3 regions of the Janthinobacterium woesei genome follow, and region 2 is predicted to be linked to each of the others. Evidence: predicted binding sites of a transcription regulator. Region 2 holds the regulator's gene; each other region holds the start of a gene.
The links. Region 2 encodes HrcA, which represses chaperone genes, less so after heat shock. Its sites were predicted from a motif close to TTAGCACTCNNNNNNNNNGAGTGCTAA; they were not measured.
Positions count from the first base shown of each region.

Region 1: groES (co-chaperone GroES) is a predicted target of HrcA. The motif match lies at 1,726-1,752, and genes of this name have one in related genera.
Region 3: rpoH (RNA polymerase sigma factor RpoH) is a predicted target of HrcA. The motif match lies at 1,677-1,703, and genes of this name have one in related genera.

Region 1 covers NZ_JBNYXW010000011.1:179,690-182,965, reverse strand. Annotated here, with positions in the region: gene ACQ4W6_RS14810 (cell division protein ZapA) at 1-266, opposite strand, end outside; gene ACQ4W6_RS14805 (DUF904 domain-containing protein) at 266-568, opposite strand; gene ACQ4W6_RS14800 (hypothetical protein) at 721-1,467, opposite strand; gene groES (co-chaperone GroES) at 1,993-2,283, shown strand; gene groL (chaperonin GroEL) at 2,335-3,276, shown strand, end outside.
Region 2 covers NZ_JBNYXW010000007.1:118,813-122,088, forward strand. Annotated here, with positions in the region: gene ACQ4W6_RS09520 (HAD family hydrolase) at 1-675, shown strand, start outside; gene hrcA (heat-inducible transcriptional repressor HrcA) at 786-1,802, shown strand; gene fur (ferric iron uptake transcriptional regulator) at 1,902-2,333, opposite strand; gene ACQ4W6_RS09535 (outer membrane protein assembly factor BamE) at 2,457-3,158, shown strand; gene dapB (4-hydroxy-tetrahydrodipicolinate reductase) at 3,181-3,276, shown strand, end outside.
Region 3 covers NZ_JBNYXW010000018.1:132,926-136,201, reverse strand. Annotated here, with positions in the region: gene ACQ4W6_RS20795 (cell division ATP-binding protein FtsE) at 1-467, shown strand, start outside; gene ftsX (permease-like cell division protein FtsX) at 464-1,384, shown strand; gene rpoH (RNA polymerase sigma factor RpoH) at 1,881-2,774, shown strand; gene ACQ4W6_RS20780 (hypothetical protein) at 2,881-3,147, opposite strand.

The DNA.
Region 1 (3,276 bases), on a different contig from region 2:
TGCATGGCGGAGATCTTTTGCTTCACTTCCAGTATTGTCAGTTCCGACAAGGGGCCTTGCGGCGACTTGACGGAAAGAAATTCGGCGGCCACGCCCAAGGCGGCCAGCACGGCGATGCGGTCATTGCCCTTGACCTTGCCCGCGTCGCGGATGGCTTTCATCTTGCTGTCCAGGTAGATCGCCGCCTCGCGCAGCGCGCGATCTTCGCCGTCGCGGCACACCATGCTGTAGGCCTGGCCCATGATATTGACATCGACACGCGGCATTACGCTTCCTTCTCGTTCTCGGCAAGTTGATCATCGGTGACAGAGGCCGCTTCCGAGACAGCTTGCTCCAGGCCAGCCTGCACCAGTTCCGGTATTTTTTCCAGCAAGGCTTCCACGCGCTCCTGCGCCTCGCGCATGCGTTGTACATACATGGCGTTTTCGGCGGACAGGGCGGCATTGTCCTTGCGCAGTTGCGCGTTTTCACGACGCAGCGCATGGGTCATTTCGGCCAGCAGGCCTATTTTTTCGGATAATTCGTTGAATTCGGAAATCATCCCGCCACTATAGGGCGGACGCTCCATGGGCGTCAATCGAATCACGCCGCTGTCACACATATTTACATCAATGCAGCGCAGTTGTACGAAAAGACAACTTTCAAACGCTGGCGCTGGCACGATGGCCGCCGCCACGCTTTCGCTGTCGGTAAGCCACCGCTTACTTCTGATGCGCCATGTTATTCGCCGTTTTCATGACCTGGAACAATGTCGAAGGTCAAGGTGCGCCCTTCGCATGAACGGCGCTTCAGGGTCTGCGTGCCGCCCTTGCCCTCCAGCACCATCGTCAAGTCGCGGCAGACATTGTAGCCGCCGGGCTTGGTGCCCGTTTCCGATGGCGCCAGCGTCGCTTTCAGGGGCACGGGATTGCCCAGGCCCTTGTTGCTCCAGGCGCTGGCCACGTTTTCTTCATTGTCGCGCAAGGTGTTCTCGGCCGCTTTCAGCAGCGATTGCGTCTCCTTGGCATTCAGTTTGGCGACAGTAATGTCCGACAGGAACGGTCGATACACGACGGGTGCCGGGTCCTTGCCCTGGACATCCCAGCGGCCGCTGTTCTGCGAACAAGTACGGCGGCTCAGGTCTTGCGACTTGCCGGCCGCCGTAACGACGAATTTCAGGTCGCGGCAGATGTGCGCCTTGAAGCTTTGTTCGGTCATGCCGGAGTTGCTGAAGTTGTACGTTACCTTGACCAGCACGCCATTGTCGCTGCCGTTATCCCACACATGCGCTTGCTGGTCGTCGTCGTCCTTGTTCAAATCGTTGAACAAGTCATTCAGCAGCATTTCCTTTTCCAGCGGCGTCAGGGTCGACACGGTGATCTCGTCAAGAATGGTCGATGTTTGCGCGGCGGCAGTGCCCAGGCAGCCGAGACCGATGACGCTGGCGGCGAACAGGTGCAGCGCGGGACGGGAAATGGTCAATGACATAGTGTTCTTTCTAGCGGCTAGGGCGATGTTTGATATGCAATTGCAATCATCTTATCAAATTTCATAGTCAAACTCTGTTTCCTACACGTACAGGAACAGCCCCGTGACGGCATGCATGCTAGAGTCAGGTTTGCTGCTGACGCCCGGGGACAGGGCTTGTCCCAGCGCAACCCCTGTGCAAATGCAGGCTGCGCAGATCATCTAAGCTTATCTTTCCCGCGAATAAGCTCTTGAATATGCCCCCTACCGTCCCTATAATTAGCACTCGTTAGTAGAGAGTGCTAACAAACTCTTTCGTAGCAATCCTCAGGAAATGATGGTGCTTGTCAGGCAACAGCAGGCGATGCTACGCGGTGGGCGACACCGCGATGCACGATTGCCACAGCCAGCAGGCACACGATGACAGGGGGTTTGCTTGACCGTTGCGGGCTGCTTTCAACGGCGGCCAGTGAAAGCCGGTCTGGCGCTGTGCCGGACATGTATTCATTAAGCAACACTTATCCATTGAACTTTAAGGAGTTTTGTATGAATCTGCGCCCATTGAACGATCGCGTCATCGTCAAACGCCTCGACCAGGAAACCAAAACTGCGTCCGGCCTCATCATTCCTGATGCAGCTGCTGAAAAACCGGATCAAGGCGAAGTCCTTGCCGTAGGCAATGGCAAGATTCTCGACGACGGCAAAGTCCGTCCTCTGGATGTCAAAGTGGGCGACCGCGTCCTGTTCGGCAAGTACGCCGGCCAAACCGTCAAAGTTGACGGCGAAGAGCTGATGGTCATGCGCGAAGAAGACATCATGGCGATCGTCGTCAAGTAAGTGTTTCCACGTTTTAGATAAATACATCTCGAAATTTCTGGAGAATTGAACATGGCAGCTAAAGAAGTAGTATTCGGCGACGCAGCGCGCGCCAAAATGGTCGAAGGCGTCAACATCCTCGCCAACGCAGTTAAAGTGACCCTGGGCCCAAAAGGCCGCAACGTGGTCTTGGAGCGCTCGTTCGGCGCCCCAACCGTCACCAAGGATGGTGTGTCGGTTGCGAAAGAAATTGAACTCAAAGACAAGCTCATGAACATGGGCGCGCAAATGGTCAAGGAAGTTGCTTCCCGCACCAGCGACAACGCCGGCGACGGCACCACCACCGCCACCGTGCTGGCACAAGCCATCGTGCGCGAAGGCATGAAGTTCGTTGCCGCCGGCATGAACCCGATGGACCTGAAGCGCGGTATCGACAAAGCTGTTGCAGCGACCGTCGAAGAACTGGCGAAAATCGCCCGTCCTTGCACCACGACCAAAGAAATCGCCCAAGTTGGCGCGATCTCGGCGAACTCGGACTACTCGATCGGCGAGCGTATCGCTGAAGCGATGGAAAAAGTCGGCAAAGAAGGCGTGATCACCGTTGAAGACGGCAAATCGCTGAACGACGAGCTGGACATCGTTGAAGGTATGCAGTTCGACCGCGGCTACCTGTCGCCATACTTCATCAACAACCCAGAGAAGCAAGTTGCCGTACTGGACAACCCATTCGTCCTGCTGTGCGACAAAAAAATCTCGAACATCCGTGACCTGCTGCCGGTACTGGAACAAGTTGCAAAAGCTGGCCGTCCACTGCTGATCATCGCAGAAGACATCGAAGGCGAAGCGCTGGCTACCCTGGTTGTGAACAACATCCGCGGCATCCTGAAAACCTGCGCAGTGAAAGCTCCTGGCTTCGGCGACCGCCGCAAAGCCATGCTGGAAGACATCGCTGTCTTGACGGGCGGCCAGGTCATCGCTGAAGAAGTCGGCCTGACGCTGGAAAAAGTCACGCTC
Region 2 (3,276 bases):
GACCTCGACGATACCTTGTGGCCCATCGCGCCCGTGATCGCCGCTGCCGAAACCCTGCTGCATGACTGGCTGGCCACGCATGCGCCCAAGGTGGCGCAGCAGTTTTCCATCGAGCTGCTGCGCCAGCAGCGTTTGGCCATGCTCAATGCGCAACCGCATTTTCATGGCAACCTGATTGAATTGCGCCGCGTGGGCCTGCTGTCGGCCTTCGAGGCTGCCGGCGAAGACCCGGCCCTGGTCGACGGCGCCATCCTGCAATTTTTGGCCGCGCGCAACCGCGTCCAGCCGTTTGACGATGTGCTGCCCGGCTTGGCCTGGATGCAGCAGCGTATGCTGGTCGGTTCCATCTCGAACGGTAATGCGGATCTTGAAACGATCGGCCTGGCACAGCATTTCAAGGCATCCATCGCCGCCAGCGATTTCGGCGTCGCCAAGCCCGATGCCAGCATCTTCCTGGCCGGTTGCGCCGCGCTGGGCGTGGCGCCGCATGAAGCCGTGTATGTGGGCGACGACCTGTATTTCGACGTGACGGGAGCGCAGGGGGCGGGCATGCGTGCCGTGTGGATGAACCGCAAGGGCAGCGATGCGCACCTGGCGGCCGGTGTGCAGCCCGATGCTATCTGCACCAACTTTGATGAATTGCTGCTGTGGCTGCAGAGGCAACTGGAAGATTGATCGCCGCCAGGTGGACGAACGTGCATAATGGGAGCTTAGGAGCTGTTGACGCACCTTGGGCCGCCTTCGCTGCCGCTTGCGCAACAGAATATTGGTTTAACTACAACATCATGCAACTCGATACACGTGCCCAAACACTGCTGAAAGCCTTGGTCGAGCGATATATCGCCGACGGCCTGCCGGTCGGTTCGCGCGCCTTGTCGAAGATTTCCGGCCTCGACCTGTCGCCAGCGACGATCCGCAACATCATGGCCGACCTGGAAGAGCTCGGTTATGTGTCCAGCCCGCATACCTCGGCCGGACGTGTCCCCACGCCGCGTGGCTACCGTATCTTTGTCGACACCTTGCTCACCGTCAAGCATCTGGACGAGCACCTGGTGGAGTCGCGCATGCGCCTGCAGACGCCGCAGCCGCAGCGCACCATCGCCAACGCGGCGCAGATGCTCTCGTCGCTGTCGCAATTTGCCGGCGTCGTGCTCAGCCCGCGCCGCGAATCGGTGTTCCAGCAAATTGAATTCCTGCGCCTGTCGGAAAAACGCATCCTGCTCGTCATCGTCGCCCCAGGCGGCGACGTGCAGAACCGCCTGCTGCTGACGGAGGCGGACTATACGCCGGCGCAACTGGTGCAATCGGCCAACTACATCAACCAGAATTATGGCGGCCTGTCGTTCGATGCCGTGCGCGTGCGCCTGCAGGGCGAACTGCGCCAGTTGCGCGACGATATGGGCAGCCTGATGCAGGCAGCGGTGGAAGCGGGCAGCGAAGCGATGGCCGACAATAGCGACGATATGGTGATTTCGGGCGAGCGCAACTTGCTCAGCGTGAGCGACCTGTCATCGAATATGCATTCGCTGCGCCAGATGTTCGACATGTTCGAGCAAAAGACGGGCCTGATGCAGCTGCTCGACGTGTCGAGCAAGGCGACGGGCGTGCAGATTTTCATCGGCGGCGAATCGAACCTGGTGCCGATGGATGAAATGAGCGTGGTGACGGCGCCGTATGAAGTCAACGGCAAGATCGTGGGAACGTTGGGAGTGATCGGCCCGACCCGCATGGCGTACGAGCGGGTCATTCCGATTGTCGATATCACGGCCAAGCTGCTATCAAGCGCGCTCAGCCATCATTGATAACACCTGGAAAAACCTGCTCGCTACGGTTTTGTCAGGTGTTGTGAGTTGTTACTGGCCCGCTCCGGCCGCCCCGGTGACCGGCGCGGCTGGCAGGCTTCAGGCTGATTTGTGCGGGCAGGCAGTCTTGATGCAGTTGCCATAGATGGCCAGGGCGTGTTCGGCAATTTTGAAGCCGCGCTCTTCGGCCACTTTTTGCTGGCGGATTTCGATGTCTTCGTCGAAGAATTCTTCGACCCGGCCACAGTCGAGGCACACCAGGTGGTCGTGGTGGGAGCCTTCGTTGAGTTCGAAAATTGCCTTGCCAGTTTCAAAATGGTTGCGGTTGAGCAAGCCGGCTTGTTCGAATTGCGTCAGGACACGGTAGACAGTTGCCAAGCCGACATCCATATTCTCGGCCAGGAGGATCTTGTAGACGTCTTCTGCTGTCAGGTGGCGTACCGGGCTACTCTGGAAGATATCGAGTATCTTCAGGCGTGGCAAGGTCGCTTTCAGGCCGCTTGCCTTGAGATCACTAGGATTGTTACTCATGTTTGTTACTCGTATGTGGATCAGGTGCTTTATCATATAGCGTTTTAGCGGGGAGTGCCAAAATAAGCATTTTTTGGCTGGCCGGTCACTCCTGGCGTTTTGTTCATCAAATTGAGGTCATTTATGCGCGTAACACCGGCTGTATTGCCAGCTCTCTGGCAGCGTCTTTCATTTCGAGCACCAGTCGTGGCAGGCATGGCCTGTGTCGCGCTGGCGCTGGCAGTATCTGGCTGTGCCAGCCGCGGCATCCTCGGCGAGAAGCCGGCCGTTGCTCAAAAAGAAGGCAAGGAGCTCGTCCCCGAGCAAGGCGCGCAGACGACCACCATCACGCCCCTGCAAAAATTCATGTGGTTTTTTTCGCCCTACCGTCCTGACATTCAACAAGGCAACTTTATCTCCGAAGAGATGCTGGCCCAGTTGAAAGTCGGCATGACGCGCGACCAGGTCCGCTTCATCCTCGGCACATCCTTGCTGACCGATATTTTCCATGCCGACCGTTGGGATTATCCATTTCGCCTGGCGCGGGGCAGTGGCGAAACCACCAGCAGCCGCGTAGTCGTGTATTTTGGCAAGGATGGCAAGGTCGAGCGCTTCGAAGGCGGCAATTTGCCGACAGAGAAAGAATACATCGACCGCATCGCCGGCCCGTCGCCGTTCGCCAAAGTTGCCAAGGCCGATGTGCCTGCCGCAGCCGTACCGTCGCCCGTGGTGCCTAGCGCCGTGCCGGTCCCGGCCGATGCCGCCCCCGCCCCCGCCATTCCTGTGAGCAAGCCCGTAGTGGCACCGGCACCGGCCACGGAAACCGTCCCTGCTCCCACCAAATAATAAGTAGCTGTAAGAGAATAATATGACTGAACTGAAAATTGCCATCGCTGGCGCCAGCGGCCGCATGGGCCATATCCTGATCGAAGCGGTCAGCAATGCGTCCGACGCCGTGCTCGCT
Region 3 (3,276 bases), on a different contig from region 2:
ACCGCTCCATCCTGGCCAATGTCATGCTGCCGCTGCTGGTGGTGGGCGCCCACAAGGTGGCCGCCGAGCAACGCGCACGCGCCGCGCTCGATAAAGTCGGCCTGCTCGACCGCGCCATGGCGCGTCCGCTGTCGCTGTCGGGCGGGGAGCAGCAGCGCGTCTCCATCGCGCGCGCCATCGTCAACCGGCCGCAAATCATCCTGGCCGACGAACCGACGGCCAACCTGGACCGCGCCAGCGCCAACAAGGTGCTCGACGCCCTGAAAGCGTTTCACTCCGTGGGCGTGACTTGCCTCATTTCCAGCCATGACGAACAAATGCTCGACGCCGCCGCCCGCGTGATCCACCTGGAAAACGGCCAGCTGGTGGCCATCGACAAGGCCACGCAGGCACCCGTCTTCGCCGCGCCCGACCCGGACTTTTCGCCGACGCCGGGCCAGGATGATGCAGAAGGGGAACGCACATGAGAGGCTGGTTCCGCCAACACCGCTTCGCGCTGGGTTCGGCGCTGATTCATCTGCGCAAGTCGCCGGGCGGCTTCTTGCTGAACGTGTTCGTCGTCGCCATCGCCCTGTCGCTGCCGTTTGCCGGCTTGACCATGCTCGACAATGTGCGCCCCATGTCCGAGCAGATGTCGGTCGATCCGGAAATCAGCATTTTCCTGAAAATCGATACGCCGCGCGAGCAAGCCGTGGCCCTGGCCGGCGAGATGCGCAAGATCGTGCGCGACCAGAAGGCCAAGATCGTCTTCATCCCGCGCGAACAGGCGCTCGATACGCTGAAAAACAAGAGCGGCCTGGCCGACGTGCTGAGCACCCTGGGTGACAATCCCTTGCCCGACAGCTATGTGCTGAAACTGGATGCTTTCCATAGCGCCAGCGAAGCGCAAGATGTCGATGCAGTGGCCGAACAGTTGCGCCACCTGCCCGGCGTGGAATCGGCGCAAGTCGATTCGGCCTGGGTCAAGCGCCTGGCGGCCTTGCTGGGCGTGCTGCGCCTGGTGCTGTTACTGCTGGCCATTACCTTGGGCGTGGCCGTGATTGCCGTGGTCTTCAATACCATCCGTTTGCAAGTGATGCAGCAGCGCGATGAAATCAGCATCTCGAAATTGATCGGTGCGACGGACACCTTCATCCACCGCCCCTTCTATTACACGGGCGCCCTGCTGGGCCTGTGCGCGGGTGCGCTGGCGCTCGGTGGCGTGGCGCTGGCCTTGCAACCGCTGAACACGGCAATTGCCGAGTTTGCCCGCCTGTACGCGTCCGAATTCCAGCTAGTGCCGCTGGCCCCGCTGCCGATGGCCGGCTTGCTGGCCCTCAGCGCCGGCCTGGGCCTGATCGGCGCCTTCCTCTGCGTGCAGCGCCACCTGGCGCGCCTGAACTGAACTTTCCCATGGCGGCGCCGCTGGTGCCGCCGTGCGTCATCTCTTCCCTTGTTGCTTACTATTCGCCCATGCTGTGGTTATCTTGATATTTAGCAAGTATTCTTAAGGCTCGCTTCAGCTTGCCCCCGTAGACTATGCCTGTTGTCGTAGAGAAGGCACGTGCAGCCCTTTCGCGCAGAGCCAGACAGGCGCACACTATAACGGCCATGCGCCCTGGCGGCGCGTTCTAGATAAAGCATCAAGTATTACATTGCCATAGTATTTAGGCTATCAGAGCGATTAAATGTGCCGATTGGCACTCTAAAGCAGAGAGTGCTAATATAGGGACATCCCAAGCAGAAACACCATGAGTACCCGATGTAGATGGTGCCGCGAGCTGCAAAGTGCAAGACCGAATACGCAAGACAATCTACGCAAGTACAAGCATAAAACTGGGCCATGTCGTGTGACGTGGCCCACTGGAACACAGCAAGACTATGAGGGAGAAAACATGACTATGATGTCCGCACCGTCCGCATTGGTTCCGACCAAAAATAACGCGCTGGGCCTCGGCTTCACTGGCAATCTGGGCAATATCGACGCCTACATCTCAGCCGTGAACCGCCTGCCCATGTTGACCCACGCCGAAGAAATTTCGCTGGCGACACGCCTGCGCGAAAAGAATGACCTGGCCGCCGCGCAAGAGCTGGTGCTGTCGCACCTGCGCCTGGTGGTCTCGATTGCCCGCGGCTATCTGGGCTATGGCTTGCCGCACGCCGACTTGATTCAAGAAGGCAATATCGGCTTGATGAAAGCTGTGAAACGTTTCGATCCGGACCAGGGCGTGCGCCTGGTGTCGTACGCCATGCACTGGGTGAAAGCCGAGATGCATGAGTACATCCTGAAAAACTGGCGCCTGGTCAAAGTGGCGACGACGAAGGCGCAGCGCAAGCTGTTCTTCAACCTGCGCAGCCACAAGACGGGCCTGGACGCGATGACGCCGAAGCAAATCGATGCGCTGGCCAAGCTGCTCGATGTGAAGCGCGAAGAAGTGATCGAGATGGAAACGCGCCTGAGCGGCCGCGACATCGCCCTGGAATCGCCGACCGACGATGAAGACGACAGGTTTTCGCCGATCGCCTACCTGTCGTCGGAGCAAAGCGAACCGACCAAGGTGCTCGAAGCGCAACAGGTAACGCGTTTGCAATCGGTGGGCCTGGAAACCGCCCTGGGCAAGCTGGACGCCCGTTCGCGCCGCATCATCGAAGCACGCTGGCTGGCCAACGACGACGGTTCCGGCGCCACCCTGCACGCACTGGCAGAAGAGTTTGGCGTCTCGGCCGAACGCATCCGCCAGGTCGAAGTGGCGGCGTTGAAAAAAATGAAGGGCGCCCTGGCGGCCTTCGTGTAAGAAAAAAGTGAAGCCGTAGTAAAAAGGCGCCGCAAGGCGCCTTTTAGTTTTGTACTTTGATGATTGTGAACTTTAACAATGTTGAACAGATAAACATTGTCGGACGTTAAGCTGCAGCCAGACCCTTGGTGATCAGCTCAGCGACCAATTCATTCAGATCCGCATCGCGTTCCTTGGCCAGACTCTGCAATTGCAAGACCAGATCGCTGTTCAGCTTGACGGCGAATGGCACCAGGCCCAGCGCCTGATCGCGCTTGCGCTGCTCGCGGCGGTCGACGACCACCGCTTCCTTACCGAATGCACCGGCGCCGGGAACATTCATCTTTCCCATCAGTTTCTTGGCATCGCTTTTCGCCAGGGCAGTTTTTTTCATGGTTGTTTCCTGATTTTCAAAACAGCCATTTTACGCAGTAATCGGTGCGCCGCGTGGCCGGCGCATCAATTCATCCGCAGCACGCCAATGGCGCGCCGGGAAAAATATCATTTTGATACCATCATTTCA